Amycolatopsis mediterranei: one gene and its partner. The protein of the gene in region 1 interacts with the protein of each later gene in a pairwise test. Links are inferred from orthologs where the notes say so. Each region holds a gene or a part of one and is shown on either strand. Other genes may lie near its edges.

Region 1 (5,129 bases):
CACCTGCAGCAGCCGTCCCGACCTTCGCACTGATCCGACCGGAGCAGCGGTTTCGTCGAACGGCGGTAGTTCGTTGACCGTTGTGCCCGAATCGACTTATGGTCTAGACCACGTCTTCCACGGACGTGCTCGTTCGTCCTCCCCTCCGGAACAACGCTGTTCCCCCTCGAGGAGCCGAAATGACCTGGAACAGAAAGCTCTTCGCGGCCGCGGCCGGCGCCCTGCTCGCGCCGGTGCTGGTCGTCGTCCTCCCCGCCACTTCGGCGAGCGCCCACGGTTACGTGTCCGACCCGCCCAGCCGGCAGGCCAACTGCGCGGCCGGGAAGGTCTCCGGCTGCGGCCAGATCGTCTACGAACCGCAGAGCGTCGAAGGCCCGAAGGGGCTGCGCAGCTGCAACGGCGGGTTGTCGCAGTTCGCCGAGCTGACCGACGAGTCGAAGCCGTGGCCGGCCAAGTCGGTGGGCAGCACGGTGACGTTCAACTGGGTGTTCACCGCCCGGCACTCGACGTCGAACTACGAGTACTACGTCGGCGGCACCCGGGTCGCGGTGTTCGACGGCCACAACCAGCAGCCGCCGTCGACGTTGTCGCACACGGTGAACCTGGCCGGCTATTCGGGCCGGATCAAGGTGCTGGCCATCTGGAACATCGCGGACACGGCCAACGCGTTCTACAGCTGCGTCGACCTCCAGGTCGGTGGCGGCGGCACTCCGCCGCCGACGACCACGCCGCCCCCGACCACGACGGCCCCGCCGCCCACCACGACGACCACCACTCCGCCCACGGGTGGCACCTGGGCAGCGGGCACGGCGTACAAGGCGGGCGACGTCGTGACGTACGGCGGCGCGAGCTACCGGTGCCTCCAGCCGCACACGGCGATCGCGGGCTGGGAGCCACCGAACACCCCGGCGCTGTGGCAGCGCCTGTGAGAGTGGTCCTGGCCGTCGTCGCGCTGCTCCTGACAAGCTGCGCGACGACGGCCCCTCCGCAGCACAACGCGGCGGACGTGATGTTCCTGCAGATGCTGATTCCCCAGAACCAGCACGGGATCGAGATCGTCCGGCTGGCTTCGGGCCGCCCGGTCCCGGCGGGTTTGAAGGAGCTGGCGGCGGCGATCGAGGTGACGCAGCAGACCGAGGTCGACGACATGCGGCACTGGCTCCACGACTGGAACCAGCCGGAGACGGTGGCCCCGCAAGCTCACGCCGGCCACGGCGGCATGAAGACGGCGGCGCCGGACCTGGTGGGAGCGCTCCGGTCGGCCCCGGACACCGAATTCACCCGCCGGTTCCTGGATGTCCTGACCGGACAGCAGCAGGGAGCGGTCGAGCTGGCCCAGACGGAGAACGGGCCAGGCGGCGGGGTGAACGCCCAGGCACGGGACTTGGCCCGGCGGGTGATCGAGTCCCGGACGGCCGAGGTGAAGCAGTTGCTGAACGTCAAGACGTGATCCTGCGGCGCGGCCGGGCGCTCCAGCCGCGCAAACCTGCCTGAGCAGCCCCCGTTTTCGACGCTACCGGCAAGCACCGACAGTTTCCCGTCCCGGAGACGCATGAGCCGGAAGCTGCCCACAACCCCCATGTGCGCAAAGGCCTCCCCGGTCGCCCGGGGAGGCCTTCGTCGCTTCGGGGATCAGCGGCGCTTGGGCCGCCAGACCACCAATGCCGTCTGCTGGTTGAGCGGCACCAGATCCCGCCGGTAGGACGCGTGCGCCGCCGCCGTCGCCTGTTCCGCCGCCACGTACGCCGCGGTCAGCTCCTCCGTCAGCTCGGTGATCCGGGCGCGAAGCGCGTCGACCTGGTTCTCCAGCTCGATGATGCGCTTGATGCCCGCCAGGTTGACGCCGTCCTCCTGCGACAGGCGCTGGACTTCGCGCAGCAGCGCGATGTCCCGCATCGAGTAGCGCCGCCCGCCGCCGGGGGTGCGACCGGGTGACACCAGGCCCTGCCGGTCGTACGTGCGCAACGTCTGCGCGTGCATCCCGGCGAGCTGGGCCGCCACCGAGATGACGAACACCGGGGTCTCCTCGTCGCCTTCCTGGGGAATCCCGCCGAACACCACTCTCACCTACCTTGCAGCAGCTCGGTGATCTCGGGCCGGGGGTCGTGCCCGGCCATCGCCTCGGCGTACGCCTGCAGTGCCTCGCGCGCCTTGTCGTCCAGTTTGGCGGGAATCGCCGCCTGGAGGGTGACGAGCAGGTCACCTTGCGAACCGTCGCGCTTGGCGATGCCCTTGCCGCGCACGCGCAGCACCCGTCCGCTCGCGGTGCCCGGCGGCACCTTGAGCGAGACCTTGGCTTCCAGTGTCGGCACCGTGATCGTGGTGCCGAGAGTCAGCTCCGTGAAGTCGACCGGCACGGTGATCGTCAGGTCGAGCCCCTTGCGCCCGAACAGCGGGTGCGGAGCCACGTGCACCCGGACGTACAGGTCGCCCGCCTGCGCACCGCCCCGGCCCGGCTCGCCCTGGGCGGCCAGCCGGATGCGCTGGTCGTCGTCGACGCCCGGCGGGATCCGGACGGTCAGCGTGCGGGTCCGCGTGCTGATGCCTTCGCCGCCGCACTCGGGGCACGGGTCGTCGATGATCGTCCCGCGGCCACGGCAGTCGCGGCACGGCTCCGAGAACGCGAACGCGCCCTGGCTGCGGCTGACCAGCCCCGACCCGGAACAGGTCGGGCAGGTCCGCGGCGTGGTGCCCGGACGGGCCCCGTTGCCGCTGCACGTCGCACAGGTCGCCGGGCTCGACAGCCGCAGCGGCAGGGTCGCGCCCTTGACCGCCTCGGTGAAGTCGATCCGGACGTCCGTCTCGACGTCGGCGCCGCGCTGCGGCCGGTTCGCCGTTGCGCCCGTCGCGGTCCGGCCACGGCCGAAGATCCCGCCGAGGATGTCACCGAGGCCGCCGAAGCCGCCCTGCTGACCCGCGCCGGCGCCGGCCTGGCCGAAGATGTCGCCCATGTCGAAGCTGCCGCCACCGCCGCCACCGGGGAAGTTGAAGCCACCCCCGCCGCCGAACAGGCGCCGCGCCTCGTCGTACTCCTTGCGCTTGCTCGCGTCGGAGAGCACGCCGTAGGCCTCGGAGACCGCCTTGAACTTCTGCTCCGCCTGCGCGTTGCCGGCGTTCGCGTCCGGGTGGTTCTCCTTGGCCAGCTTCCGGTAGGCCTTCTTGATTTCGTCCGCGGTGGCGTCGGAGGAGACGCCCAGTTCACGGTAGAAGTCCTTACCGATCCATTCCCGTGCACTCATCGGGCGTCTCCTCCTCCCACTTGAACCGGATAGTGCTTACTGCTGCTGTTCATCGACCCCGCCGCCGAGTGGCAGCTCGCCACCCACGGACGGGTCCCCCGGGGCCGCACCGGGCTCGTGGTCGGTCACGCCGACCAGCGCCGCCCGCAGTACGCGGTCCCCGAAGCGGTACCCGCGGCGCATGACCACGGTGACCGTCGGGCCCGCCACGTCCGGCGAGGTGCTGTGCTGCACGGCCTCGTGCACGCTCGGGTCGAAGGGCTCGCCCTCGGAACCGAACGATTCGAGGCCCGCGCGCTGCAGGCCGCTGATCAGCTTGTCGCCGACGGCCTTGAACGCGCCGGTGAGGTCACCGTGCTGCTCGGCCCGCTCGAGGTCGTCGAGCAGCGGCAGCAGGTCGTTCACCACCGTCGCCTTCGCGCCGATCACGACCGCCTCGCGGTCACGCTCGACCCGCTTGCGGTAGTTGGCGTATTCGGCCTGCAGGCGCTGGAGGTCGGCGGTGCGCTCGGACAGCTCCTTCTCCACGTCGGAGACGACCGACACCGCGTCGTCCATGATCGTGTCGCCGAGCGAGGGGCCCGCGTGCTCCACGGGCGCTTCCTCCGGCTCCGGCGCGGCGTGGGCCGGACCGGGCGGGCGGACCTGCCCGGTCTGGGGATCCACCCGACGCCGGTCCCGCACGACCACCGGCTCCTCGGGGCCTCGGCCCTGGTTCTCGGATTCGTCGTAGCTGTGGGTCACTTCTTCTCGTCCTCTTCGACGATCTCGGCGTCCACCACGTCATCGGCCTTGGCCTGGCCGCCGGCCGCACCGGCGTCGCCTGCCGCACCCGCACCCGCGCCACCGGCCGCACCGGCCGCCGCGTCGGCGTTCGCGTTGGCGTACAGGGCGGTGCCCAGCTCCTGCGAAGCGGTGTTCAGCTTCTCGATCGCCTCGCGGATCTTGGTCGAGTCCGTGCCCTTCAGCGACTCGTTGGCCTCGTCGATCGCGGACTTGACCTTGCCCTTGAGGTCCTCGGGCAGCTTGTCGTCGTTGTCCTTGACGAACTTCTCGGTCTGGTAGACCAGCGTCTCCGCCTGGTTGCGGGTCTCCGCTTCCTCGCGGCGCTTCTTGTCTTCCTCGGCGTGGGCCTCGGCGTCCTTGACCATGCGCTCGATGTCGTCCTTCGGCAGCGCGGAGCCACCGGTGATCGTCATCGACTGTTCCTTGTTCGTGCCCAGGTCCTTCGCGGTCACGTGCACGATGCCGTTGGCGTCGATGTCGAAGGTGACCTCGATCTGCGGCACGCCACGCGGGGCCGGCGGGAGACCGGTCAGCTCGAACATGCCGAGCTTCTTGTTGTGCGCGGCGATCTCGCGCTCACCCTGGAACACCTGGATCTGCACCGACGGCTGGTTGTCGTCCGCGGTGGAGAAGATCTCCGAGCGCTTGGTCGGGATCGTGGTGTTGCGCTCGATGAGCTTGGTGAAGACGCCACCCTTGGTCTCGATGCCGAGCGACAGCGGCGTGACGTCCAGCAGCAGGACGTCCTTGACCTCGCCCTTCAGCACACCGGCCTGCAGCGCCGCGCCGACCGCGACGACCTCGTCCGGGTTCACGCCCTTGTTCGGCTCGCGGCCGCCGGTCAGCTCCTTGACCAGGTCCGACACGGCCGGCATGCGGGTGGAACCACCGACGAGCACGACGTGGTCGATGTCGCCGACGGCGATGCCCGCGTCGCGGATCACGTTGTTGAACGGGTTCCGGGTGCGCTCGAGCAGGTCCGCGGTGATCTTCTGGAACTCGGCGCGCGAGAGCGTCTCGTCGAGGAACAGCGGGTTCTTGTCCGCGTCCACGGTGATGTACGGCAGGTTGATGCTGGCCGAGTTCGAGCTGGACAGCTCGATC
Region 2 (4,438 bases), 3.1 Mb from region 1 along the record:
TGGGTGGGCACGAGCGCGCGGAAGGTGAGGTCCGCCCGCCGGGCTTCGGGCACGATCGACGACCGGAACGCGGTCGCGCACGTCGCCTCGGCGCCCGCCTTCACGGCTTCCAGCCCGGGGTAGGCCGCGACCTTGGCGTCGTCGGAGCTCCAGTTCTCGACCGAGATCAGGTTCCCGATCTCGTAGACCTCCAGCGTGTGCGCGTTGCCGCACTCGGTCTTGTTGTCCTCGTCGCTGATGATCGAGCCGTCCTGCACCGGGGTGTTGAAGCACCGGTTGTAGCCGCTGATATCGGTGCGCAGCTGCCCACCGACGCCGTAGGTCATGACCGGCTGCTTCTGCTTGTCCGCGGCGGGCGTCTCGTAGGCCTTGCCCGCGAAGAAGCCGCCGATCAGCGCGGCCACGACCAGCACGGCGGCGGCGGTGAGCCAGAGGGCGCGGTGGGTCTTCTTCTGCGGCGGCTGCGGCGCGTTGGCGCCGAGCATCGCGGTGCCGCGCGGCGGGGTGGGCCGCACGCCCTGCGCCGTGGTCAGCAGGTTCTGGGCCTGGGCCGCGGTCAGCCGCGCGTCCGGGTTGGTGACGAGCAGGCCGAGGATGGCCGCGGCGATCGGGCCCTGGCCGCGGGTGAGGTACGGGATCTCGGTCATGATCGCGTGCAGCGTCGCGGCGGTGGTCGCGCGCTCGAACGGGATCGAGCCTTCGACGGCGAAGAACAGCGTCGCGCCGAGCGACCACAGGTCGGACGCGGGCATCGCTTCCCGGCCCTCGACGCGCTCCGGCGCCATGAAGGCCGGCGAGCCGACGATCATGCCGCTGGTGGTCAGCCGGGGGTCGTCGACGGCGTGGGCGATGCCGAAGTCGGTGAGCTTCACCCGGCCGTCCGGCGCGACGAGGATGTTCGCGGGCTTGACGTCCCGGTGCACGATCCCGGCGGAGTGGGCGGCCTGGAGCGCGGCGAGCACCCGCTCCCCCAGCTGGGCGGCCTGCGCGGCGGGCATCGGACCTCGCTGCCGCACGAGGTCGGCGAGGCTGGGGGCTTCGACGAGCTCCATCACGATGAAGGTGGTCCCGCCGTCGGTGACGACGTCGTAGACGGTGACGATGGCGGGGTTGTTGAGCCGTCCGCCGGTGCGCACCTCGCGCAGGGCGCGTTCGGAGAAGACGGCCGCGGACTCGGCGTCGGGCAGCCGCAGTTCCTTGACCGCGACCTGCCGTCCGATGACCTGGTCCTGCGCCCGCCACACGACGCCCATGCCGCCCCGGCCGAGTTCGCCGAGCAGGAGGTAGCGGCCCGCGACGACCCGCTGACCAGGCGTGCTGGGCGCCTGCGGCGGGTAGGGCCGGGTCTGTTCGTCGGTCACGGTGCTCCTTTGGCGGCGGTCGCGCAGATGCTAGTCCGACCGTCGCGGAGCGCCGCGGGTTCCGCGAAATTCGTGACCTGGACCGGCCGGCACGCGTGCCCGAAAGGTCGACTCACGTGCCTGGAGGGACGACACGCGTAATTGGAGGGACGACACGCGTGTTTGAAGGGCCGACTCGTGTATCTGGCGGTCGGCTCGCCGACCGGGACATCCCGCGGCCCTGCCGCGGACCCGGGTACTCGTGTCAGCAGCAGTTCGAGATTGCGTGTGGCGCTGACTCTCGCTCGCCAACCCTAGCGATAACTACCACATCGATGAGGCAGTTACTCCTAGGGTTGTCGGGCGGTTGGTCAGCGGCGGCTTTCGCCGCGGTAGGGGAGCCAGCGGTAGCCGGGGGCGAAGTCGCTGAACTCGGCGCGCTTGCCCGTCCGGATCCAGATGTCCTCGGCGACGACGAGGCCCGGGAAGATCGTCAGGTCCTTCTCCGCCATCAGCTCGTCGTAGCTGCGGAACCGGTCGGTCTGGATGCCGGCGAGCGCGTAGCGGTAGACCGGCGGCGCGATCCGGAGCAGCCAGTAGAGCCGGCGGCCGGCCGCGGTCATCGCCGCCGCTTCTTCGTCGGTGTGCGCGCCGTTGGGGCTGAGGCCTTCCGGCGCGACCCCGCACCACCAGGCGCCGGCGCTGCTGAAGACCCCCGCCGGCCAGCCGTCGAAGTGCCGCGCGAGGTCGCGGGCGTGGGTCTCGCGGTCCCCGCATTCGGCGTTGAGGGCGAAGGTCCAGGCCATGGCCGCGTTCCCCGTTCCGTGGGTCAACCGGTGACCGTGAGGTAGATGAGCACCAGGTTGAGAGCGATGATGATCGCCGCGATCACCGAGGCCGCGACCGTCGTCGAGCGGCGGTTCGTGTCCGCCCCCATCAGATCACGGTCCGCCGTCAGGCGAATCAACGGCACCAGCGCGAACGGAATCCCGAACGACAGCACCACCTGCGACACCACCAGCGCCGCACTCGGGTCGGTGCCCAGCGCGAGCACCACGATCGCCGGCGTCAGGGTCACCAGGCGGCGCAGGACCAGCGGAATTCGCTTGTGCAGCAACCCTTGCATGATCATCGCGCCCGCGTACGCGCCCACCGACGTCGAAGCCAGTCCCGACGCCAATAGGCCGATCGCGAACAGCAGCGCGACGCCCGGGCCGAGCGCCGAGGAGACCGCGCCGTGCGCGCCCTCGATGCTGTCCACGCCCACCTGGCCCTGGAGGTTCGTCGCGGCCAGCAGCAGCATGCCCAGGTTCACCGCGCCCGCCAGGAGCATCGCCAAGCCGACGTCGGCGCGCGTCGCGCGCAGCAGGCGGCGGCGCTGGAGGCCCTCGGACCGGCCGTGGCGGTCGCGGACCAGGCCCGAGTGCAGGTAGACGGCGTGCGGCATCACCGTCGCGCCGAGCATGGCCGCCGCGATGAGGATGCTGCCCGCGCCGTCGAAGCCCGGGACCAGGCCGCCGAGGGTTTCCGTGGCCGACGGCGGCTCGACGAACAGGCTCGCCAGGAAGCCGACCGCGATCACCGCCAGCAGGCCGGTGACCACCCGCTCGAACGTGCGCTGGCCGCCGCGGTCCTGGACCGCCAGCAGCGTCAGCGACACCGCGCCGGTGATCAACCCGCCGACGACGAGCGGGAGGTCGAACAGCAGGTTGAGCGCGATCGCGCCGCCGACCACCTCGGCCAGGTCGGTGGCGATGGCGACGATCTCCGCCTGTGCCCAGTAGGCCAGCCGCGCGGGGCGCGACAGGCGGACGCGCAGGGCCTCCGGCAGCGACATCCCGCTGACCAGCCCGAGTTTCGCCGACAGGTACTGCACCAGCACGGCCATCAGGTTCGCCGCGACGATCACCCAGACCAGCAGGTAGCCGTAGCGGGCGCCGGCGCTGATGTTCGAGGCGACGTTCCCCGGGTCGACGTAGGCGATGGCGGCGACGAACGCCGGACCGAGCAAGGCCGAACCGGTGCGCAGGCGCGTCACCAGCCTCGGCCGGACAGCCTCGGTCACAGCCATGCGCCCACCTCTCGAAAACCGGATGTCGGGGACCCTAAACTGAAGTTTAGGCGCGCCGAACTTTGTTTTTCAAGGGTGATGGCTCCCACCCCGGCACGCGGGTACCCGGATCGGCGGCGGCGAAAAGTCAGAGCCGGGCGACCTCGTGGCCGGATTCGCGCAGCGCCGTGACCGCGTCGTCGAGGTCGCCGCCGCGGACCAGGATGTGGTCGGTGTCGAACGTCGAGATCGAGAACAGCGTGACGCCGGCCGCGGCCAGCTCCGAGGCCAGCGCGGCGATGATGCCGGTGAGCGTGAACTCCAGCGGGCCGCGCACCGACAGCAGCCGCCAGCCGTCTTCGGAGGCCATGGCCCCGCCCGGCTCGCGGCCGGCCGGGCAGATCACCGACAGTTCTTCGGGCGTCCGCGTCACCGAAACCAGGGCTTCGCCCGGCTCGAAGAGCTCGGCGGGCACCTTGGCGTCCGCGGGCAGCCGCACCACGGCGTACTCGCCGGGCCGGACGTCGATCGCGAGTCGTTTCATCAGCCTTCCAGCACCTTCGGGCTCGTGGCGATCTCGGTGCCGTCCGGCAGCGTCGAGATGGTGAAGTCCGCGAACACGTTCGCCGCGGCCTTCTGCAGCTGCCGCAGGCATTCCACGGCCAGCTCACGGATTTCGACGTCGGCGTGCTCGGTCGCGCGCATCGCGACGAAGTGCCGCCAGGCGCGGTAGTTCCCGGTCACGACGATGCGGGTTTCGGTCGCGTTCGGCAGCACGGCCCGGGCGGCCTGGCGGGCCTGCTTGCGGCGCAGGGTCGCGCTCGGGACGTCGGCGAACTTCTCCTCGAGCCCGGACAGCAGCTCGGTGTAGGCCTCGACGCTCGCCCGGGTCGCGGCGAGGAACTTCTCGTGCAGCACCGGGTCGTTCGCGATGATCTCCGGCTCGACGAACTCGGCGTCGCACTCCGGGACGTACCGCTGCGAGAGCTGGGAGTAGGAGAAGTGGCGGTGCCGGATCAGCTCGTGGGTCAGGGACCGGGAGATGCCG

The links. Proteins that work in one complex are often made in the same cells at the same time.
Region 2: the proteins of grpE (region 1) and ISP_RS32325 interact in binary tests that used the Escherichia coli proteins (3 or more experiments, as listed by UniProt). The link is inferred for Amycolatopsis mediterranei from one-to-one orthologs.

Annotation. Positions count from the first base shown.
Region 1 is NZ_CP100416.1:10,356,985-10,362,113, forward strand. What follows is about bases 2,130-5,129. They hold grpE (nucleotide exchange factor GrpE), read right to left. Parts: upstream 3,984-5,129; coding sequence 3,276-3,983; downstream 2,130-3,275. Other genes in these bases: dnaJ (molecular chaperone DnaJ), read right to left, coding at 2,130-3,239; dnaK (molecular chaperone DnaK), read right to left, coding at 3,980-5,129. Outside these bases: ISP_RS46910 (dienelactone hydrolase family protein), read left to right, coding at 1-33; ISP_RS46915 (lytic polysaccharide monooxygenase), read left to right, coding at 180-929; ISP_RS46920 (DUF305 domain-containing protein), read left to right, coding at 926-1,450; ISP_RS46925 (heat shock protein transcriptional repressor HspR), read right to left, coding at 1,633-2,058; more of dnaJ, read right to left, coding at 2,064-2,129. UniProt on the Escherichia coli protein: Participates actively in the response to hyperosmotic and heat shock by preventing the aggregation of stress-denatured proteins, in association with DnaK and GrpE. It is the nucleotide exchange factor for DnaK and may function as a thermosensor.
Region 2 is NZ_CP100416.1:7,267,286-7,271,723, forward strand. What follows is about bases 1,291-4,157. They hold ISP_RS32325 (Nramp family divalent metal transporter), read right to left. Parts: upstream 3,412-4,157; coding sequence 2,170-3,411; downstream 1,291-2,169. Other genes in these bases: ISP_RS32315 (serine/threonine-protein kinase), read right to left, coding at 1,291-1,361; ISP_RS32320 (hypothetical protein), read right to left, coding at 1,712-2,173; ISP_RS32330 (ACT domain-containing protein), read right to left, coding at 3,539-3,934; thyX (FAD-dependent thymidylate synthase), read right to left, coding at 3,934-4,157. Also shown: more of ISP_RS32315, read right to left, coding at 1-1,290; more of thyX, read right to left, coding at 4,158-4,438. UniProt on the Escherichia coli protein: H(+)-stimulated, divalent metal cation uptake system. Involved in manganese and iron uptake. Can also transport cadmium, cobalt, zinc and to a lesser extent nickel and copper. Involved in response to reactive oxygen.